Regions from separate parts of the Cupriavidus sp. HY129 genome, predicted to be linked through region 2. Evidence: predicted binding sites of a transcription regulator. Region 2 holds the regulator's gene; each other region holds the start of a gene.
What was found. Region 2 encodes HrcA, which represses chaperone genes, less so after heat shock. Its sites were predicted from a motif close to TTAGCACTCNNNNNNNNNGAGTGCTAA; they were not measured.
Positions count from the first base shown of each region.

Region 1 (10,031 bases), 450 kb from region 2:
CGGCTGTTCCTGATCCATGGCACCGGCCTGTGCGCGCTGGTGCTGTCGGAAGGGCGCGCCAAGGGGCAGGGGCTCGACGAGGTGTTCGTGCCGTTGCAACGGCGCTACACGGCGCCGCTGATGGCGCTGCTGGCTGCCGCGCAGGCGGGTGGGGAGATCCGGGCCGACATGCCGTTGCGGCTGATGCGTTCGGCCATCCTGGGCCCGATGGAGCACATTCTCTGGGATGCCATCGTGAGCGGCCGCCCGGTCGACATTGACCGCACCACGCAAGACATGATCGCCCTGCTGTGGCCCGCGCTGCAGCCGCAGAACCTGCATGCCGCCGCGCTGGGGCAGTTCTATGGCGAGGTCAGCGCGGCGCTGGCGCGGGTGCAGGCGGCGGGCGGGGCGGCGGGCTCCGCTGAAGGCCCCGCCGAGGGTTCCGAAGCCTCTTGACGCCGCATCGCCGGTATCCCCGGCTACCTGTAATCGGGGATGCCACATACGGCCCGTTTCTGGCAGGCTGGCATGACCTCGTCCGGAATCGTCCGGGCGTTCGCCAAGCCCGGCGGTAGTACGGCTACACTCAGGCCGCGCCCCCACCACTGTCACCCCATGATCCAACCCTTGCCCGACACGGCTGAATCGGTATTGCCAGCGCCCCTGCTGGTCGTTGAAGACGAGCCGCCGATGCAGTCCAGGCTACGCACGATCCTGGCCGCACTGGGTTATAGCGACGACGCCATATGGTTTGCCGGCAGCCTCGAGGCTGCCAACACGTTGCTGGCCACGCAGCCGTTCGCCATGGCGCTGGTTGACGTGGGGTTGCCCGACGGCAACGGTATCGACCTCATTCGGGTGATGCACGAGCAAGACCCGGCCTTGCCAATTTTGGTAATCTCCACGTGGAATACGGAACGGGTCATCGTAAGCGCGCTGCAGGCCGGTGCCACCGGCTACCTGCTCAAGGAGCGCGACGACGTCGAGATCATCCTGTCGATTCGCAGCGCGCTGCGGGGTGGTGCGCCGATCGACCCCTTCGTGGCCAGGCGCATTCTCGATCTGGCTGGCAAGATGGCGCCGCTGGCTGGCGGCGCGGAAGTCCAGGCCGAGCCAATGGTCGGTGCGTCGCCACTGAGCGCGCGAGAAATAGAAATCCTCTCGCTGGTAAGCAAGGGTCTGACCAATCGGGAAATTGCGGAGGTGCTGTCCTTATCAAAGTTGACGGTCGAATGCCATATCAGAAACACATACAAGAAACTGGCAGTTCACTCCCGCACCCAGGCCGTCTTCGAGGCGCGTGCCTCTGGCTTATTGCGCTGATCTGCGGCGTCGTGCTGCTTGCCGGCGCAGCCAGCGCCCGGGCGCAATCGGAGGCCGTCACCTTTACCCGAATCGAAGCCGCACAGTCGACCTGGCAGGACGATGGCCCGCCCGCCACGGGCTGGGTGCCCGTGTCGTTGCCGGACATCTGGTCCACGCGCTGGCCCGGCTTCGACGGTGTGGTCTGGTATCGCCTGAGCTGGCAGGGCTCTGACCCGCGCCAGCCCGTGGCGCTGCTGCTCGACTACCTGAACATGGCCGGCGCGGTCTATCTCAATGGCAGCCTGTTGATGCGCGACACGAGCCTGGTCGAACCGCTCACGCGTGCCTGGAATACCCCGCGCTACCAGTTGCTGCCTGCCGCGCTGCTGCGAGAGGGCGCCAACACGCTGCTGGTTCGCGTCTCGGGGTTGTCGGCCTACCAGCCTGGCCTCGGGCCCGTATCGATCGCCGCCCCTGAACACCTGCGGCCCGCATACGATCGCGCGTACTGGCTGCGGCACGATCTGCAACTGATCAGCCTTGCCGTCACCGTCGCGCTTGGCTGCCTCTTCTTTTCGCTCTGGGTGATGCGTCGGCAGGAAGCGGCTTACGGATGGTTCAGCCTGATGTCGCTGGCCTGGTGGTGCGTGGCGCTGAACCAGGTGGCGACTACCACCTGGCCGTTCGCGAGTACCGACGCCTGGGAGCGTGCGAACACCGTCGCGCTGCTGGTCTACAGCGTCGCGTACATGTTATCCATGGCGCGATTCTGCGAGCGGCGTCTGCCGCGTGTCGAAGGCGGACTCTGGCTGCTTGCCGCGGTGGGAGCGGCGGCGGTGATCTGGGCGCCGACCGAATCCCTGTCCACGGTGCGCAATGTGCTCACGCTGTGGGCAGCGTGCGTCTTCTTCGCGACGTGCATTGTGTTCCTGGGCTTCGCCTGGCGTCATGGCCGCACCGATCATCGCATCCTGTCGGTTTGCATCGCCATCTTCCTCGTCGCGGCGGTGCACGACCTGCTGTCCTTTCTCGGCATCCTGACGGACAACGCCTACTACGCGGCGCTGACTTCGCAGGTCCAGATGATCGCTATGGCGCTGGTGCTGGCATGGCGCTTCGTGGCCAACCTGCGTCGGATCGAACGGTTCAACGACGAGTTGCACGGCAAGGTTTCCGAAGCCAAGGCCGAACTCGTCGTCAACCTGGGGCGCCAACGCGAGTACGAGGTTGCCAACGCGCGGCTCAACGAGAGGCTCAATCTGGCGCACGACCTGCACGACGGGCTCGGCGGCACACTCGTCAGCGGCATCGCCACGCTGGAGCGCAGCCCGCATGACATCCCGCCCGGGCAGGTGCTGTCGATGCTCCGGGCGTTGCGCGATGACCTGCGCATCATCGTCGATACGACCGCCAGCCAGCAGTTCGGCGAGCCGGCGCTGGCGGGGCAGATCGTGCCGCTGCGCCACCGCCTTAGCCGGTTGCTGGAGAGCCATGACATCGCGTGTCATTGGCAGCTCGATGGCCTTGAGCAATGCCATCTGCCGAATTCGCGGATTCTCGATGTCATGCGGACCTTGCAGGAAGCACTGACCAACGTGATGAAGCACAGCAAGGCCAGCCGCGCGGACGTCGCGGTACGCGTCGGCACGCGCGGGCTGGAGCTGTTGGTCAGCGATAACGGCGTTGGCTTCGATCCGGCCGCCGCCGGGCGGTACGCCGGTGCGGGCATGCGCAGCATGCGGGCGCGTACCGAGCGCCTTGGCGGCACGTTCAGCGTGCGATCAACGGGAGAGGGGACCGTGCTGGCCGTTCATATCCCGCTCGATGCTGGTGGCACTGGCCTACCACTTGACCTGCAACCCGGCGGAGCCAAGGATCGAGTTTCTGACCTTGGCATTGCCGCCGGCGGCCCAGATCCTGCCGACCTCGCCGTACAGGCTGAAGCGCCGGTTCAGGGCCGCGGTTAGGCCCGCGGCCACCTCGATGCTCGTGCCGCCGGTCGCTGCCACGATGTCGGTGGTGGCGGCCGGGTTTGTGAAGCGGGCGACGTCGCTACCGTTCGATGCCATGTAGAGGTTGACGCGGCCATATGGCCGCAACGCGGCGGAGCCTGCCTCCATTTCACCCTTCACCCGCGCGCCGACGCGCGCGAGCCAGCTGCTGTTCACGTCGGTCTGGACCATTGCTCCGGGGATCTGCGCGTTGTCGAGGTGAATGCGTTGGTGAATCACCTGCAACTGGGGTTCGATGCTCCAGGCGCTGCCGCCAAGTGGAAAGGCGCGTCCCAGTTCCAGAGATGCCAGCAGGCTGTCTCCCTTGGTCTCGACCCCGGAGCTGGACGCTGGCGTCACCGTGTAGCGGTGACGGCCCAACTGCAGCACCGCGTCGGCGTAGATGCCGCTGTTCCCGGCATATGTGCCGTAGAAGCCCAGATACTGGTTGTGCAGATCGTTGCGGCCGGCGCCAGCATTGTCGATGCCGCCGATGAAGCCATTGACGCTTACGTTGCCATCCAGCTGGCCGACGTAGAGGCCAGCGCGCCAGTCCTGCGTGGCCAGCAAATCCGTGCCGGCCTGGAAGCCGGTCAACCGGCCCTTGCTCTTGGGCGCCACCGTGCCGTCCTGGCTGACGTCGACATCGGTGGTCAGCACGCGGGCCCATGCCCGGCGATCGCGACCGGCAGGGGTGCCCGATGGGGTGCCGGATAGGGTGCCCGATGTGGCGGACCTCGGGTCGTCATCGCCCACGCGCTGGTGCAGGTTGCCGATCATGGCAAGGTTGCTCTGGCGCAGTTGACTCGGCAGCGCCGCGTACAACGCGGCTTCGGCACGGTAGGTCGTGACGGGCGGGTCCGCAGGTTCGGTGGTCGGGGTGGTTTCGGTGGTCTCGCCATTGGAGCGCAGATACCAGTTCTCGCCCGATCCCTTGGCGTCGGCAGCGTACAGGCGGTACTGGTAGGCGCCGGCATCTACATGGCCACCTGCGAGCACGAACGCGCTCTTGCTGGTCTGCGCCGTGGTGCTGGCGCCATTGACGGCGCTGATCACCTCGATGCCGTTGCCCGCGGTCAGCGCGCCAAGCCCATTCAGGTTGGAGATCTGCAGCGTGGTCTGACCGCTGGCGATGGCGGCGGGGCCGCTGAGGATCAGCCGGTCACTCACGCCGGTGCTGTCGCCGAGCGCAGTGCCCATGCGCAGCGTGCCGTTGTTGCCCGTGTAGGGGCCCGTCACCGTCAAGGTCGCGCCGGGTGTCGTGCCCATCAGCGAGACCACGCCCCCGTTGTTCAGTCCCGCGACGCTCTGGCTGAAACCGGCGAGATCCAGCGTGGCGCCGCTGGCCACCGTGTGAACGGATGCCGCGCTGAAGGTGTTGGCCGCTCCCGCCCGCAGCGTGCCGGCCGCAACGTTGGTGGCCCCGGCGTAGTCGTTGGCGCCGGCAAGCGTCAAGGCGCCACTGCCGTTCTTGGTGAGAAAGCCCGAACCACTGATGGCCCCGGCGAGCGTGGCATTGAAGGCGCCAGTGTCGATCACAGGATCGTTGCTGCCCGTCAGGCGGATCGCATTGGCGATGCGCAGCCCATCGGTGGCAATGCCGAGCGTGGTGCCGTCATCCATCGAGAGTGTGCCGGTCCCCAGCGCGCCGTTGCTGCCAAGGTCGATGCGTCCTTGCTTGAGCGCGGTGCCGCCACTGAAGCTGTTGTCGCCGCCAAGCGTCAGCGTGCCGCTGCCGGTCTTGAGCAAGCCGCCCGTGCCCGAGATGGCGCCCGATAAGGTGCCGCTGCTGTTGTCACCGCCCGTTGCCAGCGTTCTGGTGCCCAGCTTGATCTGGCCAGCGCCACTCAGGCTTCGGAAGCTGGCCTGTGCGGCGGTGATGCCGGAGATGTCGAGGATGCCTGCCGCATCGACTTGCACACCGCTGGAGTTTGCGATGCTGCCCGCGCCGGACAGGGCAAGCGTGCCGCCGGCGACCTGTGTCGCGCCGGTATAGGTGTTGACGCCAGTCAGGGTCAAGGTGCCGGTGCCTTGCTGGACGAGATTCCCGGTGCCACTGATGACGTCGGCATAGCCGATGCTGTCGGTCCGGTTGAACATCAGTGTGCCGCTGTTGACCACGTTGCCGCCAATGCTGCCGGTGGTGGTGCCGTTGCCGATGCGCAGTGTGCCGCTGCCGATTTGCGTGGTGGCGGCCTGCACGTCCCCCAGCGCGAAGATCCACTGGCCGGTGCTTGTACTGAGCGCGAGTTGTCCGCTGGCCGTCACTGGCCCGTACAGCGCGATGCTGTCGCGGGCAGAGATCGTGATATTGCTGCCGCTCAACGCGGCATTGGCTAGCAACGTGCCGCCGTTGGCCGCGAGTTGCAGATTGCTCGTGCCGGTGTTGATTGCCGATACCGGTAGCGTCAACGCCCCGCCAGCGGTCAGGCTGACCGCGCCGTTCGTGCTGTTGTTTAGCGCCGAGACGCGCAGATCGCCAGCCGCGCGCAATGCCACGCTGGACCCCGTTGCAGCGATCGGGCCCTGAAAGCTGTTGCTCGCGTCGGTCAACGTGATGGCGCCAGTGCCGGCGCTGATGGTGGTGCTACCGGCAACGCTGAGCGCTCCGCTTTGGGTGATGGCATTGTCGTTGGTGGATGCCGACAGGTAGCCACGCACCGTGCCGGTGCCAAGGTTCATTGGACCCAGGCTCGTGGCAAGCAATGTATCCGTATTGACGTTACCGAAGGTCAGGGCCGAGGCGCTGCTGATTATCGTGGCGCCACCGGTCAGGTTCACGGTGCCACCAAACCAGTTGCCGATGTTGGTTAGCGAGATAGCGCCCGTGCCGGCATTGAAGGTGCTGTTGCCCGCAATGGTGAGCGTACCGTTTTGCATGATGAATCCGCGGTTGCTCGTTGCCGACAGGCTACCGTTCACGGCGGTGGTGCCGAAGACCAACGCACCCGAGCTTGTGGCGGTCAATGTGCCGGCGTTGACGGTGCCCAAGTTCAGTCCCGCGCCACTGGTGATCTGCGTGGTGCCACCGGTCAGGTTTACCGCGCCACCGAACGAATTGCTGGCGTTGGTCAGCGTAATGGCGTTCGTGCCCGCGTTGATCGTGGTATCGCCACCGATCGACAACGGGCCGGATTGTCCAAGCGAACGGGTCGTGGTCAACGCGAAGTCGCTGCCCGTGCTGATCGGCCCGAGCGCGGCGATGCTGTTGCTGCTCTGGTCGAGCTTCATGCTGCCGACGGCGCTGCCTGTCAGGGTTCCCGCTGTCAGGCTGCCCCAGGTCTGGAGGACGTCCCCCAACGATTGCAGGCTGATCTGGCCTGTCCCGGCGGTCAGCGTGCCACCGAGCTGGACACTACCACCCGAGATGGCAATCGAGCCGCCCGTCGTCGTGCCCGACGCGTCGATGTTGCCCCCCAGGCTCACGGCGGCGTCTGACGTGATCTGAACCTGCCCAGCTTGGGACTGGCCACCCTGCGAGACGTCGATGCTGCCGTTGTTGACTACGGCGCCCCCTATTGCGCTGAGGCTGACGTTTCCACCATTCGCGATGATGACGCCGCTGTTGTTGACTAGCGTGCCGTACAACCCCGGCTGGGCTGCTGCCGCCATGATGATCGTGCCGCCGGTTGCCTGGAGGGTTCCGGTATTGACGACCGCGGTGCCGCCCTGCGCGGTGCTCAGTGCGCCGGCAATGGCAACATTCATCAGACCCTTGTCGTCGAACGTCATCGTTGCGTGGTCCGCGGCCACCAGGCTGATTCGCCCGCCATTGGCCGTCAGCACGCCATTGTTCGACACGCCGGCGCCGACGAGTGCCGCGGAGTTGCCAATGAACGTTGCACCGCCAGCAAACGCTACGGTGCCGCGCATGGCCGCTGCATCAAGGCTGTAGCTGCCTCCCGTCGTGGCAGGGGCGGAAACACCGAGCGAGGTGGCGAGAAGTCCGCCGGCTGATGTCGTGCCACCGAAAACCAGGCCGTTTGCATTGGCAAGGATCGTCTGCCCGGCTGCCGACACGGTTCCGTAGATCTGGCTGGCCGTAGTGCCAGAAATGTTGTTGAGGGTGACGGCGCTCGCACCCGTATTCGGCGTGAAATTGACCGTACTGTTCGAAGCGACATCGAAAGAGGACCAGTTGATCGTGCCCGATGACGAATATTGATTGACCGTCGTGGTGGTCCCTGTCGAGTTGACAGTCCCGCTCCCGCTGATCCAGACCGAGCCGGTTGGCAGCGTTCCGGCAATCGGTGTGGCAGCCATCACAATGGCGGGGAGCAGGCCCGCGGAAAGCGCCGACAGTGCCGGCAAGCCGACGCTCCAGCCGGCACGCCGCCGGGAAGCCGTTGGGGCGATGGTTGCGGTGCCCGTGCCTCCCGAGCCCTGGCTTCCGGCCGTTTCCGGCGCCACCTTCAATGCGCACAGCGTGCGATTCCAGACAAGTCGATAGATGTGGTTCAAGGTGCGGCCTCCCCGGTGGCTGCGAATGCCCCAGAGGGCGGCAAAGCCTCGAAGTTACAAATTGCAACAACTACAGGGAATCCCAAGAACTAGGGAATTCGGGGTGGGAGGACCAGATTTTTGTGTGATCTATGGAGCGTATTCATCGGCTGGGACTGTTTCCCTCGGCGCATTCTTGTGATCTGTACGGGAAAACCCCCATTCAGCCCGCGTCTTGAAAACGAAATACCCCGTCCCTATAATTAGCACTCGCTGGGGGAGAGTGCTAACAGTCGCCCCCGCGGTACCCGAAACCCGATGGTCGTCGCTATCAGACGACCATTTTGTGATTTAACACTCACTTTTGTATCTAGGAGTCCGTATGAACCTGCGTCCTCTGCACGACCGCGTGATCGTGAAGCGTCTGGACAATGAAACCAAGACCGCATCCGGCATCGTGATTCCCGACAATGCTGCCGAGAAGCCCGATCAAGGCGAAGTGCTGGCGATTGGCCCTGGCAAGAAGGATGACAAGGGCAACAACATCGCCCTCGACGTCAAGGTGGGTGACCGCGTGCTGTTCGGCAAGTACGCCGGCCAGGGCGTGAAGGTGGATGGCCAGGAACTGCTGGTCATGCGCGAAGAAGACATCATGGCTGTCGTCAACAAGTAATCGACGCCCACAAGCCACCCAATTCCCGATCGTCCCCCTGACAATCCAGCGGGACGCATCCATCCAGATTCGGAGATTCAGAACATGGCAGCAAAAGACGTAGTGTTCGGCGACGCCGCCCGTGCCAAGATGGTCGAAGGCGTGAACATCCTCGCCAACGCAGTGAAGGTGACCCTGGGCCCGAAGGGCCGCAACGTGGTGCTGGAGCGCAGCTTCGGCGGCCCGACCGTGACCAAGGACGGCGTGTCCGTGGCCAAGGAAATCGAACTGAAGGACAAGCTGCAGAACATGGGCGCGCAGATGGTCAAGGAAGTGGCTTCCAAGACCAGCGACAACGCCGGTGACGGTACCACCACCGCAACCGTGCTGGCCCAGTCGATCGTGCGCGAAGGCATGAAGTTCGTTGCCGCCGGCATGAACCCGATGGACCTGAAGCGCGGCATCGACAAGGCCGTTGGCGCCGCCGTCGAAGAGCTGAAGAAGCTGAGCAAGCCGACGACCACCAGCAAGGAAATCGCCCAGGTTGGCGCGATCTCGGCCAACAGCGACGCCTCGATCGGCGAGCGCATTGCCGAAGCCATGGACAAGGTTGGCAAGGAAGGCGTGATCACCGTCGAAGACGGCAAGTCGCTGGCCGACGAGCTGGAAGTCGTGGAAGGTATGCAGTTCGACCGTGGCTACCTGTCGCCGTACTTCATCAACAACCCGGAAAAGCAGGTTGTTCAGCTGGACAGCCCGTTCGTTCTGCTGTTCGACAAGAAGGTCTCGAACATCCGTGACCTGCTGCCGGTGCTGGAGCAAGTGGCCAAGGCTGGCCGCCCGCTGCTGATCATCGCTGAAGACGTGGAAGGCGAAGCCCTGGCCACGCTGGTGGTGAACAACATCCGTGGCATCCTGAAGACCGCCGCCGTGAAGGCTCCGGGCTTCGGCGACCGCCGCAAGGCCATGCTGGAAGACATCGCCATCCTGACCGGCGGTACCGTGATCGCCGAGGAAATCGGTCTGACGCTGGAAAAGGCCTCGCTGCAGGACCTGGGCCAGGCCAAGCGCATCGAGATCGGCAAGGAAAACACCATCATCATCGACGGCGCCGGCGACGCATCGGCGATCGAAGGCCGCGTGAAGCAAATCCGCGCCCAGATCGAAGAGGCGACCTCGGACTACGACCGTGAGAAGCTGCAAGAGCGCGTGGCCAAGCTGGCCGGCGGTGTTGCCGTGATCAAGGTTGGCGCAGCCACCGAAGTCGAAATGAAGGAAAAGAAGGCACGCGTGGAAGATGCACTGCACGCTACCCGTGCTGCCGTGGAAGAAGGCATCGTCCCGGGCGGTGGTGTGGCCCTGCTGCGTGCTCGTGCTGCGATCGCTGGCCTGCACGGCGAGAACCCCGACCAGAACGCCGGTATCAAGATCGTGCTGCGCGCCATGGAAGAGCCGCTGCGCCAGATCGTGCTGAACGCTGGTGAAGAAGCTTCGGTCGTGGTGGCCAAGGTTATCGAAGGCAAGGGTAACTACGGTTACAACGCGGCTTCGGGCGAGTACGGCGACCTGGTGGAAATGGGCGTGCTGGATCCGACCAAGGTGACCCGCACCGCGCTGCAGAACGCCGCTTCGGTGGCTTCGCTGATGCTGACGACCGACTG
Region 1 is NZ_CP083254.1:649,213-659,243, forward strand. Features, by position in the region: gene K6G35_RS03015 (TetR/AcrR family transcriptional regulator) at 1-438, shown strand, start outside; gene K6G35_RS03020 (response regulator) at 598-1,305, shown strand; partial or broken gene K6G35_RS03025 (sensor histidine kinase) at 1,596-3,053, shown strand; gene K6G35_RS03030 (autotransporter outer membrane beta-barrel domain-containing protein) at 3,129-7,739, opposite strand; gene groES (co-chaperone GroES) at 8,101-8,391, shown strand; gene groL (chaperonin GroEL) at 8,476-10,031, shown strand, end outside.
Region 1: groES (co-chaperone GroES) is a predicted target of HrcA. The motif match lies at 7,982-8,008, and genes of this name have one in related genera.

Region 2 (10,031 bases):
GCAGGTGGCCGACCGTCTTTCCGATCTGGCGGATGCGATGCTCGACGTCACGCTTCAGGCCGTGTGGCGCCAGTTGCCGACGCGTCACTGCGACACCCCGCGTTTCGCGGTAATCGCCTATGGCCGGCTCGGCGGCAAGGAGTTGGGGTACGCGTCCGATCTGGACCTGATCTTCCTCTACGACGACGATCACGAACGTGCGCCCGACGTCTATGCGGCCTACGCGCGCCGCCTGATCACCTGGCTGACCAGCCATACCGCGGCGGGCATGTTGTTCGACGTGGACACGCGTCTGCGGCCAAACGGCGCGGCCGGGTTGCTGGTGACCAGCTTCGACGCGTTCCGACGCTATCAGTTGCGCGAGGGTGACAACGCCGCATGGGTCTGGGAACACCAGGCCCTGACGCGCGCGCGCTTCTGCGCTGGCGCCCCGGAAATCGGCGCCCGTTTCGAGGATCTTCGCGAAGAGATCCTGCGCCAGCCGCGCGATGGTGCCGCGCTGCGCGGCGAGATCGTCGAGATGCGCGCCAAGGTGGCGGAGGGGCATCCGAACCCGACCGACCTGTTCGACCTCAAGCATGATCGCGGCGGCATGGTCGATATCGAGTTCGCCGTGCAGTATCTGGTGCTGCTGCACAGCGGCGCGCATCCGGAACTGACCCGCAATGCCGGCAACATCGCGCTGCTGCGTATGGCGGGCGTGCTGAACCTGATCGACGCCAGTCTCGCGCAGGCCGTGGGCGACGCGTACCGGCTGTTCCGCGCGCGCCAGCACAAGCTGCGGCTCGATGGGTTCGACCAGGCGCGGGTGCCACCGGAGAGTGTGCGCGAACAGGCCACGCAGGTGCGCACCCTGTGGCGCGCGGTATTTGGTGAAGGCTGAGCGCGCCTTGCCGGGCTGGCCGGCCATGCTCGCCGCAGTGGCGGGTGTGGCGGCGCTGGCCGCGTTGTTCACGTTCGTGCCGTGGATGCACGCGCACGGCCTCTATTTGCGCGATGCCGTGCGGACGGAGGGTCAATGGTGGCGCCTGGTCACCGCGATGTGGGTGCACCTCGACACCAGACACTATCTCTCCGATGTTGCCGCCACCGCCGGGCTCATGCTGCTCGCCGGGCGCGAGGCGCGGGTGCGTGAGTCGCTGACGGTGCTGGTGGTCTGCGGACTGGCCGCCCAGTTGGCGTTGCTCGCGATGCCGGCGGTAGGTTGGTATGGCGGGTTGTCCGGGGCTACACACGGGCTTGCGCTATGGACGGCGTTGCGGCTGCTGCAGGCACCCGGCTGGTCGCGCCTGATCGGCGTGGTGACGTGCGTGATCGTGCTGGGCAAGGTCTGGCTCGAACAATCGTGGCTCGCGGCCGTGGTGTTCGATCCGTCGTGGGGGTTCGGCGTGGTGCGCGGCGCGCACGCGGCGGGCGCTGTGGCGGGATTGGGCTGCTGGTTGCTGCAGGAATGGTGGGGGGCGCGTGGGAAGCGTGAAGGATAGTTGAGCGGTTATCGCCCTTCCAGCCAGCCGGCGAGCTGCGCAAATCGCCAGCCTTCGATCTTGATACTCCCGCGGTGCTCTGCCCCGACCCCGCTAGCAGGAAACGGGAAGGGGCAGGGCCAAAGGGCAGGCGCCTGCTATGCGGTTATGCCCGCTTCACTCCCACCCGCCTCCGTATCGCGAACCCCATCACACCCATCACCAGCAACAAGGCAGCGCTCCACGGCACCATCGCGCCGCCCCCACCGCCCCCGCCCCCGCTGCTGCCGGAGCCACTGCCGCCAGTCGATGTCGATGAGGAACCGGCCGGCGCGCTAATCGCCGCCGCCAATGCGGCATCGGCATCCAGCAGTCCGGCGCCACATTTGCCGACATTGCTGCCGGTGGTGCAGAACGTGTTGGCCGGGTGCGGGCGTGCCGAACTCTGCAGGGCAGTCGTGACCTGGGCCGGCGTCAGTGCGCCATTCACCGCGAACATCAATGCGACGACGCCCGACACCATCGGTGTCGCGAAGCTCGTGCCTTGAGAACTGACGATCGTGTAGTTGCCGATGGTCGTCGCGCCATCGTTCGAGAGCGTCCGGATGTATGACTGGCCGCCCACCGCCGTGCAGACTGGCTGACCCGCGATGGTGCCGACCTTCGAGTTGCCGCAGCCGCCGCCGGGCGCGCTCAGCGTTACCTGGGTCCCGAAGTTGGCGTAGCTCGCGTTCTCGCCATCGTTCGCGTGCGCGGTCACGGCGACCACGCCGGAGCAGTCGGCGGGGGCTTCCACGGCACCGGCCGAGTTGCCGGCGGCAGCCACCACCACCACGCCCGCTGCATTGAGATCGTTGATTGCCTGTTGTTCAATCGTCGAGCACGTGCCGCCACCCAGGCTGATATTGATCACCCGCGCCGGGGTCGGGTTGGCCGGTACATTTGGCACGCTCAGGCCGCCGGCCCAGCGCATGCCGTCGACGGTGTCGGACAGCAGCGCGCCGCAGCGTCCCGATACCCGCACAGGCTGAATCCGTGCCGACCAGTCCACGCCGGCGATGCCGAGGCCGTTGTTGGTCAACGCGCCCAGCGTGCCGGCCACGCGTGTGCCGTGCCAGGTGCTGGCCTGTGGGCCGGCGGAGCCGTCCGGGCAGGTGACGCCGGATGGGACGTAGTCACCGGGGTCCGTGGCGTCGCCGCTGCGCGTCGCGCCGTTCGTCGATACGAAGTTGTAGCCGGCGATTATCCGGCTGGCCAGATCGGGGTGGGGCAGATACCCGGTGTCGACCACCGCGATCACGACGCTGCTACTGCCGCGCGTGCGGTCCCACGCCTTCGGCAGGTTGACGCCGCCAACTACCTGCGATGGCGGGCCAAGATACGTCTGGTTGGTGGCGAACTCGGGGTCGTTCGGAATGGTGTCATGCAACCGCAGCCAGCGATCCGGCACGGCGTCGGCGATGCGTGGGTCGTTGCGCAGCCGCTTTGCGACAATTTCGGGATCGTCGCCACGACTGTCCTTTACCGTCAGCAACTGCATCGCGCCGGACATCGGACGCTTGACGGACAGGCCGAGCCCCGTGCTGGAGGCCACCTGGCGCATCCGGGTGGTGTCCGTGGGGGTATCGACGGTCTGGCTGCCGTCGCGCCATCGCACGATGTAGTTGCCGGTGTAGACCGGGGCGGTACGCGCTGCCGTGCCGGTATCGGCATGGGCGGCAGGAGCGTGGGCGAGGGCTGCGCCGATGACAACCAGCGCGGCTGGCGCGGCGGACGTGAGCCAGGACTTCAGCAACCTGTACGGCATCATCGCTCCTTAAGGGGCTTTGTCGGCTAGAGCTTGTCGAGGCAACCGGCGATGCGAACTGCTGAGGTACTCGGCTCTCAGATTAGGCGATGCTGATACTTATTGCTGGGGCATGTCGCGGCCACCCGGCATGGAGCGGTGCGGCTTCAACATGCGGTCGGGCGTTGCCGATTCCACGCGCGGCGCGGCCTGCAGCGTGGCGACTGCCTGGTCGGCGGTGATGTCGGGGGATTTCGTGATCGCGGTGACCAGCCAGACCCCTCCTGACATCGGGCGTTTGACCACATAGCGCACCGGCCCCTCGATCGCTGCCAGCAGCTTGCCGGCGTCTTCCGAGGTTGTCACATCCGGCGGCGTGAACTTGACGAGGATGTCCCCGATCGCACGGTCATCCGTAATGCTGCCGCGCGGCGGCGCAAATGACTTCGATTCCGAGGCGCAGCCCGACACTGCCGTCACAGCCAGCGCGGCAAAGGTGGCCGCGACGACGCGGCGGTGGAGCGATGGCGACTTGCCATGGGTCATCGGTTTGAAACTCCTGTGTGGTTCGGCGTGCCGGAATCAGCCGGCCGCGCGGCGCGGGCGCTTGCCACTGCTTTCGCGCGGCGAGTTGGCCGCCTGGGCCGCCTGGGTGCCTTGCGCCAGCATTTCCTCGGCATGTTGCATGGTCGTGGCAGTGACCGTGGTACCCCCAAGCATACGCGCGGTTTCCTGGACGCGACCATCTGTATCAAGTGTCCGGATGCGTGATCGCGTCACCGGGCCGCCATTGTCGCCTCCGGCCTTTTTGTCATCCTTGCTGGTTTCCTTGCTGACCAGCAGGTGGGTCCCGGCCTGCGCCGCCACCTGTGGCAGGTGCGTGACGCAGAGTACCTGTCGCGAGCGTCCGAGCTCCTGCAGGCGGCGTCCGACCACCTCGGCTACCGCGCCGCCGATACCCGTGTCCACTTCGTCGAAGATCAGCGTTGGCGTGGGCGCCGCCTCGCTTGTGATGACCGAAATCGCCAGGCTGATCCGCGCCAGTTCGCCACCCGATGCCACGCGGGCGAGCGGCCTGGGGCTCACGCCGGCGTGGCCCGCGACCAGGAACTCGATCTGCTCGAGCCCGTGGCTCTGGCCTTCCTCTAGCGGATGCAATGCCACGGCGAACGTGCCGCCGGCCATCGACAGGCCCTGCATCGCATTGGTAACGGCGGCGGACAAGGCTTCGGCTGCCACCTTGCGCGCCCCCGACAGATGCTGGGCGAGGGTCAGGTAGGCAGCGCGCGACGCGGCTTCGCGCGCCAGCACCTTGTTGATGTCCTGGGCGGCCTGGAGGTCGTCAAGTTGCTGGCGGCGGGCCAGCAACTCGTCGGATAGCTGTTCGGGCGGCAGACGATACTTGCGGGCGGTGGCGTGCAGCGCCTGCATGCGCTCTTCCACGGCCTGCAGCCGTTCCGGATCGAGTTCGAGCCGGTCGACATAGCGGTTCAGGGAGTGCGCGGCTTCCTCGACCTGCACCAGCGCCGGCTCGAGCGCGGCCAGCACGTCGCGCAGGCCCGCGTCGACATCGGCCAGTTGCTGGAGTCGGTGCACCACGCCGTTGAGCACGGAGGTCACTGCGCCGTCCGATTCGGATAGTGCGTCGAGCGCGGCGCGGCCGCCGTCGATCAGGCCCGCCGCGTGCGACAGGCGGTTGTATTCGCCCTGGATCTCTTCCCATTCACCTGGCTGCGGCGCGAGCTTGTCCAGTTCGCCGACCTGCCATTCGAGCCGCTCCCGTTCGAGCTGCATCTCGCGCGACTGGTGCTCCACCGCCTCGCGTTGCTTGACGCAGGCGCGCCACACACGCCAGGCCTCGGCCACGGCGGCGGATTGTTCGGTCAGGCCTGCGTGGGCGTCGAACAACTGGCGTTGGGCATCCGGGCGCAGCAGCAACTGGTGCGCGTGCTGGCCGTGGATATCGACGAGCTGGTCGCCCACCTCGCGCAACTGCGCCAGCGTTGCCGCGGCGCCATTGATGAAGGCCTTGCTGCGGCCGCTGGCGTCGACAGTCCGGCGCAGCAGCACGGTGCCGCCGTCGTCGTCTTCCATGTCGCTCGACAGTTCGCGCTCGGCCAGCCACGCATCCAGCGCTGGGTGGGTGTGGAAGGTGGCACTGATGCTGGCACGTGCCGCGCCTTCGCGGACCACGCCTGCGTCGGCCCGCTCGCCCAACACCAGGGCGAGCGCGTCGATGAGGATCGACTTGCCCGCGCCGGTTTCACCCGTGAAGACGGTAAAGCCGGCGGAGAAGTCGAGGTCGAGCGTGTCGACGATGACGAAGTCGCGGATCGATAGGCTGCGCAGCATCGTGGGCGGTGAGCGGTGGCGGGTAAGGGCGGTAAGGGCGGTAAGGGCGGTAAGGGCGGGTAACGAGGATAACGGCGGAACGTTGAGGTGCCTGTGGATCAGAGCCGGTTGTCTTCAGTCGGATACTCGTGCCAGTGCAGCTTCTTGCGCAGTGTGGCGTAGTAGTTATACCCCACCGGGTGCAGCAGGTTGATGGTCTTGGCCGAACGGCGTACCACGATGCGGTCGCCGGGCAGCAGCGAGGCCAGCGCCTGCATGTCGAAGTTGACGCTGACATCGCGCGCGCTGGCCACTTCGATCGTGACCTCGGCGTCGTACGGCAGCACGATGGGCCGGTTCGACAGCGCGTGCGGCGCGATCGGCACCAGCACCAGACCGGACAGCGTCGGGTGCAGGATCGGGCCCCCCGCTGCCAGCGCGTAGGCGGTGGAGCCGGTCGGCGTGGAGACGATCAGGCCGTCCGAACGCTGGTTGTACATGAAATAGCCGTCGACCGAGACCGCCAGTTCGACCATGCCGGAGATCCCCGAGCGGTTCACCACCACATCGTTGAACGCCAGCGCGGAGAAAATCACCGAGTCGTCGCGGATCACGCGCGACTCCAGCAGCATCCGGGTTTCGGCCTCGTACCGGCCGGACAGCATCTCTGGCAGTGCCGTGGAGATGGCATCGAGCGGGATGTCGGTCATGAAGCCCAGTCGGCCGTGGTTGACGCCGATCACGGGCACATCGTGCCCGGCCAGCTGGCGGGCCAGCCCGAGCAGCGTGCCGTCGCCGCCCAGCACCACCGCCACATCGGCTTCGCGGCCGATCTCGTCGGGGGTCAGCACCGGATAACCTGTCAGCCCGGTAGCCATTGCGGTTTCGCGTTCGAACACCACATCCTGTCCGTTACGGGAGATGCAAGATGCGAGCTCTTCCAGCGGACCTTCGATGCCAGCGGTCGAGTGTCGGCCCACCAGGGCTACAGTCTTGAACGGGGGGCGCGCGGCGCCGGTCTTGTGGGGGGCAGACATGCCGGGATTAGACCATACCGGCATGATCGTTGTCAGCACTGGGCCGCCGCCGCTCCAGGTGACGCCTGAACCGCCAAAGTTTGATTAAAATCGGGGCATCATGGACGAACGTTCAAAAAAGCTTCTCAAGACCCTGATCGAGCGATACATCGTCGAGGGGCAGCCCGTGGGCTCGCGCACCCTGTCGAAGTTCTCGGGGCTTGATCTCTCGCCGGCCACCATCCGCAACGTGATGTCGGACCTCGAGGAGATGGGTTTCATCGCCAGCCCACATACCTCGGCTGGCCGAATCCCCACGCCGCGCGGGTACCGGCTGTTCGTCGACACAATGCTGACGGCGCGCCCGCTGGAGCGCGCGCCGGAGTTCAGTGCCGAACTGGCTGAGCTGACTGGCCAGATCCAGGGTCAACTGGGTGGCCAGCAGTTCGGGCCGCAGCGGATGATCACGGCGGCGGCGCATACGCTTTCGAATCTTTCTCATTTCGCCGGCGTGGTGATGACGCCACGGCGCGCGCAATCGTTCCGGCAGGTGGAATTCATGCGGTTGTCTGACAAGCGCATCCTGCTGATCATCGTCAGCCCGGAAGGGGATGTGCAGAATCGGATCATCCAGACCGACCTGGCGTACACGCCGGGCCAGCTCATCGAGGCGGCGAATTTCTTCAACTCGCACTATGCGGGCATGAGTTTCGACGCCGTGCGCGACCACCTGCGCGTGGAGTTGCAGGACCTGCGCCGCGACATGTCCGCGCTGATGCAGGCGGCGGTCGAGGCGGGCAGCAGCGCGATGGCCGAGGACAACGAGCAGGTGTTCATCTCAGGCGAGCGCAAGCTGCTGGAAGTGGAAGACCTGTCGTCGAGCATGGACAAGCTGCGTCGCCTGTTCGACGTGTTCGAGCACAAGACGAGCCTGCTGCAGCTGCTCGATGTGTCGAGTCACGCGCAGGGCGTGCAGATCTTCATCGGCGGCGAAAGCCAGCTTGTGCCGATCGAGGACATGGCCGTGATCACCGCGCCATACGGGGTGGATGGCCAGATCGTTGGCACCTTGGGCGTGATCGGCCCCACGCGGATGGCCTACGAACGGGTGATCCCGATCGTCGATATCACCGCGCGGCTCCTGTCCAGCGCGCTCAGCCAGAGCTGAGCCACGAACTATTGACACGGTGGACGTGTCTGTCCTGAGTCGGCCGCCTGCAACGGCTTGCGGCCGGCCCCTGATTCGCCAGCGCCCCCGGCAGTCCCAACGGAAACCCTATGACGTTTTCGCCTGAACCGGCACACCAGCACGGCCAGCCGCCGCGCACCGCGATCCTGCTGATCAACCTCGGCACCCCGGACGCGCCCACGCCTAAGGCGGTGGGGCGCTACCTGAAGGCGTTCCTGTCCGACCCGCGCGTGGTAGAGATCCCGCGCCTGGCCTGGCTGCCGATCCTGCACGGGCTGATCCTGCCGTTCCGCTCGCGGGCGTCGGCCATGAAGTACGAGTCGATCTGGCTGCGCGAGGCGCATATGACCGGGTCGCCGCTACTTGTGTATACAGAGCGTCAGGCTCATGCGCTGCAACTGTTGATGCAGCAGCAAGGTCACGACGTAACGGTGGCCTGCGCGATGCGCTATGGCAATCCGTCGATCGAATCGGTCATGGAAGCGCTGCGCCGGCAGGGTACCGAACAGATCCTGTTGCTGCCGCTGTATCCGCAGTTCTCCGGCACGACCACGGCCACCGCCTTCGACGAGGCATTTCGTGTCCTGTCGGCGTGGCGCAACCAGCCCGAGTTACGGCTGATCAAGCATTTCCACGATCACCCGGCGTATATCTCTGCGCTGCACAAGCAGGTGGGCGGCTATTGGGCCCAGCATGGCAAGCCGGATTTCGCGCGCGGTGACAAGCTGATCCTGTCGTTCCACGGCCTTCCGCGCCGGTTGCTGGACCTCGGTGATCCCTATCACTGCGAGTGTCTGAAGACCGGTCGTCTGCTCGGCGAGGCGCTGGGCTTGCAGCCCGGCCAGTATCAGGTGACGTTTCAGTCTCGTTTTGGCAAGGCGGAGTGGTTGCAGCCCTATACAGCGCCGACGCTGGCCGAACTGGGCAAGGTCGGGACGCAGCGCGTGGACGTGTTCTGTCCCGGCTTTCCCGCCGACTGCATCGAGACGCTCGAGGAGATCGCGATGGAGGGGCAGTCGGAATTCCGCGTGGCCGGCGGCCAGGATTTCCATTTCATCCCGTGCCTCAACGATGCCGAGGCCTGGATCGCCGGATTGGCGGATATTGCGTTGCAGCATCTGCAGGGGTGGCCGCTCAATGTTCCACATCCCCACGAACTGGAAGCAAGACGCTCCCGCGCTCAGGCGCGCGGCGCGGGAGCCTGAGCCTGTGACGGCGGTCACGGGCAGTAACGGACGGTAATCATGCAAGTCGATTTCGAACCCGATGCGCGGCTGCGCATCGACAAATGGCTCTGGTGCGCGCGCTTCTTCAAGACGCGCTCGCTGGCTGCCGAGGCGGTGGAGCGGGGGCGCGTGAGTGTCAACGGGCAGCCCTGCAAGAACTCGCGCGAGGTCAAGCCGGGCGACACCGTGATACTGGAGGCGCATCAGCAGCGCTGGGAAGTGGTGGTCAAGGGCGTGGCCGCGTCACGCGGGCCGGCGCCGATCGCCCAGACGCTCTATGCGGAGACCGAGGAAAGTCAGGCCGGGCGACAGACAGACGCGGAACGGCGGCGCTTCCAGCACGAGCCGGCGGCGCAGATGCACGGGCGACCGACGAAGCGCGACCGGCGCAGAATCGACGACTTCAAGGGGTGACGGTTGCAGCCAGCCGGGGGCGGGGCACTCCGGCTGGCCGTAATGTAGCGGGTTAGCGGACGTACTGGACGAGGTAATGCTTGAATACGGCCTTGCCGCTGCCATACTCGGTGTCGCGCGGGGCAACCGTGTCGGACAGGCAGATGAAGACCGTCATGGCCGAGAGCGCGGCAATCAGGCAAAGGGCAACGACTGGCAGCTTGTGCATGGCGAACCTTCCGAAGGATGCACCAAAATGATCCACCTCTCTGCTCCCGTTATTTTTGACATTTTTTATTAAGTGAATCTTAGTGTGTGCGATGCAGCAAAGCAATGACGGCTCGATTTCATCGAGCAAGGCTTTGTAACGACGTATTTCCGCGTCTCTGAACCTCCACACTTGAAAAATCGGGGACTGACACCAAGTGCAGCTAGACTTGCCGGTTTGACACCCGACTCACCCGATGGCCTGCCGCCAGAGCGGGCCGTGCTTTTGTTTTGATACGAATCGACATGGAAGAACAGAACCAGACGCCAACCCCCAATACGCAGGCAGCCGAGGACGCCGCCCGCACGCCGGAAGCCGGTGCCGACGAGGTGGTCCGCCTGACGCAACAGGTGGCCGAA
Region 2 is NZ_CP083254.1:1,100,414-1,110,444, forward strand. Features, by position in the region: gene glnE (bifunctional [glutamate--ammonia ligase]-adenylyl-L-tyrosine phosphorylase/[glutamate--ammonia-ligase] adenylyltransferase) at 1-883, shown strand, start outside; gene rrtA (rhombosortase) at 909-1,484, shown strand; gene mprA (MprA protease, GlyGly-CTERM protein-sorting domain-containing form) at 1,630-3,270, opposite strand; gene K6G35_RS05110 (hypothetical protein) at 3,370-3,795, opposite strand; gene recN (DNA repair protein RecN) at 3,832-5,601, opposite strand; gene K6G35_RS05120 (NAD kinase) at 5,700-6,617, opposite strand; gene hrcA (heat-inducible transcriptional repressor HrcA) at 6,718-7,764, shown strand; gene hemH (ferrochelatase) at 7,875-8,990, shown strand; gene K6G35_RS05135 (RNA-binding S4 domain-containing protein) at 9,030-9,425, shown strand; gene K6G35_RS05140 (hypothetical protein) at 9,478-9,633, opposite strand; gene grpE (nucleotide exchange factor GrpE) at 9,918-10,031, shown strand, end outside.

Region 3 (10,031 bases), 810 kb from region 2:
CCTGCGGCACCAGGCAGCAGTCGATCAATGTCGGCGTATCGCCGAACGCAAAGCGACCCACACGCCCCAGTTGCGACAGATTGACTTCGAGCGAGGCAAACCCCTGTTCGATCCAGTGGCGGTACCACGCATCCTTGGCCTCCTCCGACACCTTGAGCTCGTGCTTGAGGTACTTGAGCACGCGCAGGTTGTTGAGCGGATGGATCTCGCAGGCGATTTCCTGAGCCAGGCCGCGCACGACCGCACGCTCGAACGGGTCCTTCGGCAGCAGCGCCGGCTCCGGATGGGTTTCGTCGAGATACTCGATGATCGCCATCGACTGGATCAGGGGCCTGCCATCGACCACGAGCGTCGGCACCACGCCATCGGCATTCAGCGCGCGATACTCGGGCTTCAGCTGCATGCCGCCTTCCCTCAGCAGATGCACACCCTTGTAGTCATAGGGCAAGCCCTTCAGGTTCAGCGCGATACGCACCCTGAACGACGCCGAGCTACGGAAGTAACTATGGAGCTCGAGCATTGCCTCACACCACCTTGACGGTCAGATCGCCCACACCTTCGATGTGGCATTGCATGACGTCGCCCTTCACTACCGGGCCCACGCCTTCAGGCGTGCCGCTGTAGATCAGGTCGCCCGGCTGCAGTTCGAACAGCTTCGACAGGTACGACACCATTTCAGGCACCGACCAGATCAGATCCGACAGGTCGCCACGCTGCTTCTCCACGCCATTGACGGCCAGCGTCACGGCGCCCTTTTCCGGGTGGCCGATAGCCGAGACCGGCACGATCGGGCCGATCGGTGCGGACTTGTCGAATGCCTTGCCGGTTTCCCAAGGGCGGCCGGTTTTCTTCGATTCGTTCTGCAGGTCGCGGCGCGTCATGTCGAGGCCGATGGCATAGCCGAAGACATGGCTGGCGGCCTGCTCGACCGGGATGTCGCGGCCGCCCTTGCCGATGGCGACAACCAGCTCCACCTCGTAGTGGCAATTGCCCGTGCCCGGCGGGTACGGGAAGGCGCCCTCGACGTTGTCGGCCACGTAGCTGACCGCGTCGGACGGCTTGCAGAAGAAGAACGGCGGTTCACGGTCGGGGTCCGAACCCATTTCACGGGCATGGGCGGCATAGTTCCGGCCCACGCAGTAGACCCGGCGCACAGGGAAACTTGCGCTGCCACCACGCACGGGAACACCGACGGGGGCTTGCGGCGCGAAGACGAATTCGGTCATCCAACTCTCCAGCTTTCTCTTTTTGATGGAACGCCGCACCCGGTGTCGTGTCCGGTCGTGCCCAGTCGGGTGGGCCGCGGCAGGGGCAAAGGATACACCTTGAATACGGTGGCATACAGTGGAAGCAGACCCGGCGCGAATCTTGCATATTGCACCGCAACCAAGCGCCCTCCATGACCCGTCGCCATCCGCCCCCTTCCGCCGTAGCACCGCCAGCCACCACGAGCCGGAGCCTGCGCATCCTGCTGGTTCGTGATCCGCACGAGGCCGATCCGCTCAACGTGGAGACGATCCGCGCCGGTCTGGCGCAGGCAGGCTTCACCGAGGTGCAGACGGTCGATGCGGACCTGCGCCTGCCGGACACCATTGCGGCCAGCCAGCCGGACCTGGTCATCATTGCCTCCGAATCGGCCGCGCGCGACACCATCGAGCATGTCTGCGTCTCCACCCAGCATGCGCCGCGCCCGATCGTGCTGTTCACGGATAACGACGACGCTCAGCGCATCAAGGCCGCCCTGTCGGCCGGTATCACCGCCTACATCGTCGACGGCCTGCGTGCGGAACGGGTGAAGACGGTGCTCGATGTGGCCTACGCCCGCTTCCAGCTGGACCAGCAGCTACGCGCCGAACTCGACGCCACCAAGCTCAAGCTGGCCGAGCGCAAGACGGTGGAGCGCGCCAAGGGCCTGCTGATGCAGGCACGCGGCATCAGCGAGGACGAAGCCTTCAAGCGACTGCGCTCGATGGCTATGGAGCGCGGTATCCGGCTCGTGGATGCCGCACAGCGCGTGATCGATGTGATGGCCTGATCGCTCGGCGCTTGCGGGCGCGGCACACGGAAGCGTTGCACGGCACGTCGTTGGTGCGTTGCACAAGACTGGCGCGGCGCCATTCCCCGGCGGCGCATCCCGACAGTGAAACGGGCACCACCGGCCCCGCCATTTCCCTTCCGGCACCCCAAAAAGCGCTGGCATAGCGCTTGCGTTACCCAAGACACGGCCAACGACGGCCGCGCATCACCCGGAAGCACCTCACAACATGTGTGCCCGCGATCAACGTCGACCGCGAGGCATCGGACAACGGCGTCCTGAACCCCGCCCCGAACGCTGGCCTTCCTGGCCAGGTGTCCGGGCCGGGGATCGGGACGCCTTTTCTCTTTCTGGAGCGTATCGCATGCCCTCTCGCCTCAAAGTCCTGAAGCCCCAGCGCGCCAACGACACCGCTGCCGCGGATGCCGCCCCCGCCTGCCATGGTCGCCGCCGCGCGCTGGCCACCATCGCCGGCGCCAGCGTGATGACGCTGGTCGATCCGCTGGTGCGCAGCGGCGCGTGGGCCGCCGGCTCCGATGCGCCGGAAAAGCCCGAGGTCAGGATCGGCTTCATTCCGCTGACCGATTGCGCGTCGGTGGTGATGGCGTCGACGCTGGGCCTGGACAAGAAGTACGGCATCAAGATCACGCCGAGCAAGGAGGCTTCGTGGGCTGGCGTGCGCGACAAGCTGGTCAATGGCGAGCTGGACGCCGCGCACGTGCTGTACGGCCTGATCTACGGCGTGCAGCTCGGCATCGGCGGGCCGAAGAAAGACATGGCCGTGCTGATGAACCTGAACCACAACGGCCAGGCCATCACGCTGTCCTCGAAACTGGCGGAAAAGGGCGTCAAGGATGGCGCGAGCCTGAAGGCGCTGATGTCCAGGGAAAAGCGCGATTACGTGTTCGCGCAGACCTTCCCGACCGGCACCCATGCGATGTGGCTCTACTACTGGCTGGCCGCCAACGGTATCGATCCGATGCGGGATGCCAAGGCCATCACAGTGCCGCCGCCGCAGATGGTGGCCAACATGCGCGTGGGCAACATGGATGGCTTTTGCGTCGGTGAGCCTTGGGGCGCGCGCGCGATCGCCGACAAGATTGGCTTCACCGCCGAAACCACGCAGGCGATCTGGAAGGACCACCCGGAGAAGACGCTGGGCACCACGGCCGAGTTCGTGCAGAAGTACCCGAACACGGCGCGCGCGATGGTGGCCGCCGTGCTGGATGCATCGAAGTTCATCGACGCTTCCGCATCCAACCGCCGCAAGACCGCCGAGACAATCGCCGCCAAGTCCTACGTGAACACGGATATGGACATCATCCTGGACCGGATGCTGGGCCGCTACAGCAACGGTCTGGGCAAGACCTGGGACGACCCCGATTCGATGAAGTTCTACCAGGACGGCCTGGCGAACTATCCGTTCCTTTCGGACGGCATGTGGTTCCTGACCCAGCACAAGCGCTGGGGGCTGCTGAAAGAGCATCCGGACTATCTGGCCGTGGCCAAGCAGGTAAATCGCATCGACATCTACAAACAGGCCGCTGCCGCCGCGCAGGTGCCGTTACCGAAGAGCGACTTCCGCACCGCCAGGCTGATCGACGGCGTGACGTGGGATGCCACCAAGGACCCGAAGGCCTACGCCGACGGATTCAAGATCAAGGCCTGACGCGCCGCACGGACCGGCCCGGTCGGTCCTGCCCCATCCAGCCCCCATCCACACGAACAGGAGCTTGCCGTGAATGCTCTCGCCCAGTCATCGCCGGAAGGCGCCACGCCCATGAATCCGGAGGCCGCCGATCCGGACGCCAAGGAACAGTCGCGCCGCCGCGCGCAGGAGATCGCCGCACTGGAGCAACGCGCCGCGCGCCGCGACGCGTTTGCCGCGTTCGTACTCAAGTGCGTGCCGCCACTGATCGGCTTCGCGTTGTTGGTGCTGGTGTGGCACGGCATCGCCACGCTGATCCCGTCGATCCCGACACCTGGCGCCACGTGGAACGCCGCGGTGCCGCTGTTCGCCGATCCGTTCTATCGCAATGGGCCGAACGACCAGGGCATCGGCTGGAACGTGCTGGCGTCGCTGGCGCGCGTGGCGGCGGGCTTTGGCCTGGCCGCGGTCGTCGGCATTCCAGCCGGCTTCCTGTTGGGGCGCTTCGCGTTCCTGAACGCGATGGCGTCGCCCGTCATCAGCCTGCTGCGTCCGGTATCCCCGCTGGCCTGGCTGCCGATCGGCCTGCTGCTGTTCAAGGCCGCCAATCCCGCCGCGATCTGGGCAATCTTCATCTGCTCGATCTGGCCCATGGTCATCAATACCGCCGTGGGCGTGACCCGCGTGCCGCAGGACTACCTGAACGTGGCACGCGTGCTCGACCTGTCCGAGTGGAAGATCTTCCGGCACGTGCTGTTTCCTGCCGTACTGCCGTACATGCTGACCGGCGTGCGGCTGTCGATCGGCACAGCGTGGCTCGTGATCGTCGCCGCGGAAATGCTCACGGGCGGCACCGGCATCGGCTTCTGGCTCTGGGACGAGTGGAACAACCTCAAGGTCGAGCACATCGTGATCGCGATCTTCATCATCGGCGTGGTGGGCCTGGTGCTCGAGCACCTGCTGCTGGCCCTCGCCCGCCGCTTCAGCTACGGCAACACCTGATCCGGAGACGACCACCATGGAAAAGTTCGTCAGCATCGAAAATGTCGGGCAGACCTTCAAGACGCGCAAGGGGCCGTTCGTGGCGCTGCGCGATATCGACCTGTCGATCGCGGAAGGCGAGTTCGTGACACTGATCGGGCATTCGGGCTGCGGCAAGTCCACGCTGCTGAACCTGATCGCCGGGCTGACCGCGCCGACGACCGGCGCGCTGATCTGCGCGGGACGCGAGATCGCCGGCCCCGGCCCGGAGCGGGCCGTGGTGTTCCAGAACCACTCGCTGCTGCCCTGGATGACGTGCTTCGAGAACGTCCATCTGGGTGTGGAGCGCGTGTTCGGCCGAAGCGAGACACCGGCGCAACTCAAGGCGCGCACGCACGACACGCTGGCCCTGGTGGGCCTGACCCACGCAGAAAGCAAATATCCGCACGAGATCTCGGGGGGCATGAAGCAGCGAGTGGGCATCGCCCGGGCGCTGGCGATGCAGCCGAAGGTGCTGCTGATGGACGAGCCATTCGGCGCGCTCGACGCGCTCACGCGTGCCCATCTGCAGGACGCGTTGCTGAAGATCGTTGCGCGCACCAGGAGCACCGTGGTCATGGTCACGCACGACGTGGACGAGGCCGTGCTGCTGGCGGATCGTATCGTCATGATGACCAACGGGCCGGCGGCGACCATCGGCGAGATCCTGCGCGTCGACATCCCGCGCCCGCGCGACCGTGTGACGCTGGCCGACGACAAGACCTTCCACGCGTGCCGCACCGCCGTGCTCGACTTCCTGTATCGCAAGCAGCGCAATCCGGCGTTGGAGGAAGCCGCCTGATGCGTACCCGGCGCGGGGATCATGATTGACTCACGGCATTGGGAGAAGCGGCGAGCCTCCGCTATCATGAACCCCAACCCCACGATCCCCGCTGCATCATGACCTCTGCATCCCGCGCGCCATTTCCGGCGGCCAAGTACATCAAGGAAATCGGACGAGGCGTCAATGGCGCCCGCGCGCTGCCGCGTGAAGACGCCCAGGCACTGTTCGATGCCATGCTCGCCGGTCGTGTGTCCGATCTAGAGTTGGGCGCCGTGTTGCTGGCCTATCGCATCAAGGGCGAAGCACCACACGAACTGGCCGGCATGCTGGACGCCGCGCACGATCACTGCGCGCCGCTGGCCGCGCCGGCCGACAAACCCGTGGTGGTGATTCCAAGCTACAACGGCGCACGCAAGCAACCGAACCTGGTGCCGCTGCTGGCGATGCTGCTGGCGCGCGATGGCGTGCCGACGCTGGTCCACGGCATTCGCGAATTTCCGGGCCGCGTCACCAGCATGGCGCTGTTCGAGGCACTGGGCGTGCCGCTATGCGCCACCGCGCAGTCCGCGGAGACGCAGCTTGGCGCGGCATCGAATCCGCTGGCCGCGCTGCCGATCGACGTGCTGTCGCCCGCGCTGTCGCAACTGCTCGACAAGCGCGCGATCATCGGCCTGCGCAATTCGGCGCACACGGTCGTCAAGATGCTGCAACCGGTGGGCGGACACTCCCCTGCCGAGGCTTTGCGGCTCTACAGCTACACCCACCCCGAGTATCGGGAAACGCTGACCGAGTATTTCTCGCACGAACCCGCCAACGTGATGCTGGCCCGGGGTACCGAGGGGGAAGTCGTGGCCGACGCGCGCCGCAGCGGCCGTATCGACTGGCTGCACGACGGCCATCAGCGCACGATGGTCGATCCAGTCGGCGGTTCGATCGCGGATGTGCCCGAACTGCCGCAGGGCACGGACATCGCCGAGACGGCCGCGTGGATTCGCAAGGTGCTGGATGGCGCGGAACCGGTGCCCGCGCCGGTTGCCACCCAGGTGGCGGCGATCAAGGCGTGCCTGACGCAGGCCACGCGGGTGACCTGGGCCAGCCCGCTGTAACACCTCCCGCTACAGGATGCAGGATGGCCCGCCAGCGCGATCAGGGCCGGCGCGGCGGCAGCGGAATGCGCTCCGTCTCGCCCGGGACGTGCGGGAACTGGTCGTCCTGCCAGCGCTGGGCGGCCTCTTCGATCGCTTCCTTGCTGCTTGCCACGAAATTCCAGTAGATGAAACGCCGTCCGTCCGTCGGATCGCCGCCAAGCAGCATCACGCGCGAGGGCATCGTCGCCTTGATCGTCACGGGCTCGCCTGGTACCAGCACCACCAGATGCTCGGCCGGCAGCGTCTCGCCATCGACCTCCAGATTGCCATCGACCGGATAAATGCCACGCTGGACGTGTTCGGCGGGGATCACAAGGCTTGCGCCGGCATCCATCTCGATCGCCACATAGAGCGTGCGGCTGTAGACCTTGACCGGCGACTCGGCGCCGAAGGCATCGCCCGCGATAACGGTCATCCGCACGCCGGGCAGTTCGAGCTTGGGCAGCGTAGCGCCCGGATGGTGGTGGAACGAAGGCGGATCATTCTCATGCGCCTTAGGCAGGGCTACCCAGGTCTGGATGCCGTGCAGGTGCGGTCCGGCCGAGCGCGCGCCGTCCGGCGAGCGCTCCGAGTGCGTGATGCCACGCCCGGCAGTCATCCAGTTCACGTCGCCGGGCCGAATCACCTGCTCGCTGCCGAGGCTGTCGCGATGCATGATCTCGCCTTCGAACAGATACGTGACTGTCGCCAGTCCGATATGAGGATGTGGGCGCACATCCATGCCCGCGCCGGGCTCCATCTCCACCGGCCCCATGTGATCAAAGAAGATGAATGGCCCGACCGCTTGCGTCGTAGCGGCGGGCAGCAATCGGCGGACGGTGAACTCGCCGATGTCTCGCACATGAGGCTTCAGCAAGTGTTCGATAGCAGACATGTGGGGCTCCTGGGGATGCGTCTGAAAAACGACTTCAGTGTAGCGAATCCTGCAATACACCATCCCGAAATCGCTGCGAAACCGAATCGGGGCTGCCCCCTCTAACAACAGTGCTCCGAGAGCGCTGCCCGCCAGGCCTTGTCAGGCTTGGGCTGGGCCACTATAAGGCGACACCAGGCTATCCAGAAGATTTTTCCGATTGCCTGGAACTATCAACCCTATAGACCTTCTAACTTAGCACTCGTCCGGTTCGAGTGCTAATATGCGTTGCAATGCGGTGTCCCTTCGGGACACACCGGCAACCCACCGCCGGATGCGAAAGGAGTCATAGTGAACGCAGTCCTGTCTGCCGATCAAACCCAAGTTACCCACCGTCTGCCCACGGCGCCCCAGAATGCCGCCGCGAATGCCTTCGCACTGACCTTCCCCGGCACACTGGGCAATCTGGACAGCTACATCCAGGCTGTCCACCGCATCCCGATGCTCACCCCCGAGGAAGAGCTCAGCCTGGCTCGCGACCTGCGCGACAACGACTCAGTCGATGCCGCCCGCCGCATGGTGATGTCGCACCTGCGTCTGGTGGTCTCCATTGCCCGGCAGTACCTGGGATACGGCTTGCCTCACGCCGACCTGATCCAGGAAGGCAACATCGGGCTGATGAAGGCCGTCAAGCGCTTCGACCCCGAACAGGGCGTGCGCCTGGTGTCGTACGCGATGCACTGGATCAAGGCCGAGATCCACGAATACGTGTTGAAGAACTGGCGCATGGTCAAGGTGGCCACCACCAAGGCCCAGCGCAAGCTGTTCTTCAACCTGCGCAGCCACAAGCAGGGCTCGCATACCTTCACGCCCGAGCAGATCGAAGCCGTTGCGCGCGAGCTCAACGTCAAGCCCGAGGAAGTGATGGAGATGGAAACCCGCATGTCGGGCGGCGATATGGCGCTGGAAGGCCAAATCGAGGACGGCGAGGAAGAGTTCGCGCCGATCGCCTACCTTGCGGATAACCACAACGAGCCGACGCAGGTGCTGGAAGCCAAGCGCCACGACCGTCTGCAGGTCGAAGGCCTGGAAGAGGCGCTGACGAAGCTGGACCCGCGCAGCCGCCGCATCATCGAGGCCCGCTGGCTCGACGTCAACGACGATGGGTCGGGCGGCGCCACGCTGCACGAACTGGCCGACGAGTTCGGTGTATCCGCCGAGCGGATTCGCCAGATCGAATCGGCGGCAATGAAGAAGATGAAGGGTGCGCTGGCGGCATTCGCCTGAGACCACGCTCCCCGCATTGAAAAAGGCCGGTCATTCGACCGGCCTTTTCTTATTTACGACATCAGCTGCTTGAGGTCATGCGCGATCGGCTCCGGCCCCTGGCCGTGGCGAATGAACAGCCGCAACTGGCCGTTCTGGTCAAACACGTAGCTGCCGGCCGAGTGATCCATCGTGTAGTTGTCCGGCGACGAACCCGGCACCTTGGCGTAGTAGACCTTGAAGTCCTTGGTCACCTTCTTGAGCGCGGCCTCGTCGGCCGGGCGCAGGCCCAGGAAGCGCGAGTCGAAGGCCGGCACATACTGGGCCATCAGCGCCGCCGTATCGCGTTCCGGATCGACGGTGACGAACAACACCTGCACCTTGTCCGCATCGGGCCCCATCTGCTCCATCACCTGCTTGAGCTCCACCATCGTGGTCGGGCACACGTCCGGGCAATGGGTGTAGCCGAAGAACATCAGCACCACCTTGCCCTTGAAATCGGCCAGCGTGCGGGTCTTGCCGGTGGGGTCCAGCAGCGCGAAGTCCTTGCCGAACTCGGTGGCGCCCGAGATATCGACGTTGCGGAAGGACGGCTTTGGTTGCCCACAGGCGGCCAGCAGGGCCGTGCAGAGCGCGAGCAGACAAAAGCGGCGGAATGCGGCCCAAAGGCCTTGGGAAGAGGTCGACATGCGCAAGAATCGGGAGGAGTTGCCCGAAAGTATCGCCGATTGGGCCGGCGATGACTTCCGGGCGCGGCAAGATGCCGCAGGTTGTCAGACCTGCGGCACGAACTTGAAGTAGTGATCCACTAGCAGCGCCGCGAACAGCAGCGACAGGTACAGGATCGAATAACGGAAGGTGCGCTGCGCGAGGCCATCCGAGTAGTTGCGGTACAGCTTCCAGGCATAGCCCAGGAACACCAGGCCCAGCGCCAGCGCCGCCGCAAGGTAGATGTAGCCGCTCATGCCGTACACGAACGGCAGCAGCGTGGCCGCGATCATGATCAGCGTGTACAGCAGGATATGCAGCAGCGTGTAGCGCTCGCCGTGCGTGATCGGCAGCATCGGCAGGCCGGACTTGGCGTAGTCGGCGCGGCGGTACAGAGCCAGCGCCCAGAAGTGCGGCGGCGTCCAGGTGAAGATGATCAGCACCAGGAACCAGGCCTCGGCAGGCACCGTTCCCGATACCGCGGACCATCCTAGCGCCGGGGGCATGGCGCCCGACAGGCCACCGATCACGATGTTCTGCGGCGTCGCCGGCTTCAGCAGGATCGTGTA
Region 3 is NZ_CP083254.1:287,253-297,283, reverse strand. Features, by position in the region: gene maiA (maleylacetoacetate isomerase) at 1-520, opposite strand, end outside; gene K6G35_RS01440 (fumarylacetoacetate hydrolase family protein) at 525-1,226, opposite strand; gene K6G35_RS01435 (ANTAR domain-containing response regulator) at 1,400-2,035, shown strand; gene K6G35_RS01430 (CmpA/NrtA family ABC transporter substrate-binding protein) at 2,400-3,704, shown strand; gene ntrB (nitrate ABC transporter permease) at 3,816-4,685, shown strand; gene K6G35_RS01420 (ABC transporter ATP-binding protein) at 4,702-5,505, shown strand; gene ybiB (DNA-binding protein YbiB) at 5,604-6,593, shown strand; gene K6G35_RS01410 (pirin family protein) at 6,634-7,509, opposite strand; gene rpoH (RNA polymerase sigma factor RpoH) at 7,840-8,775, shown strand; gene K6G35_RS01400 (SCO family protein) at 8,829-9,443, opposite strand; gene cyoE (heme o synthase) at 9,528-10,031, opposite strand, start outside.
Region 3: rpoH (RNA polymerase sigma factor RpoH) is a predicted target of HrcA. The motif match lies at 7,744-7,770, and genes of this name have one in related genera.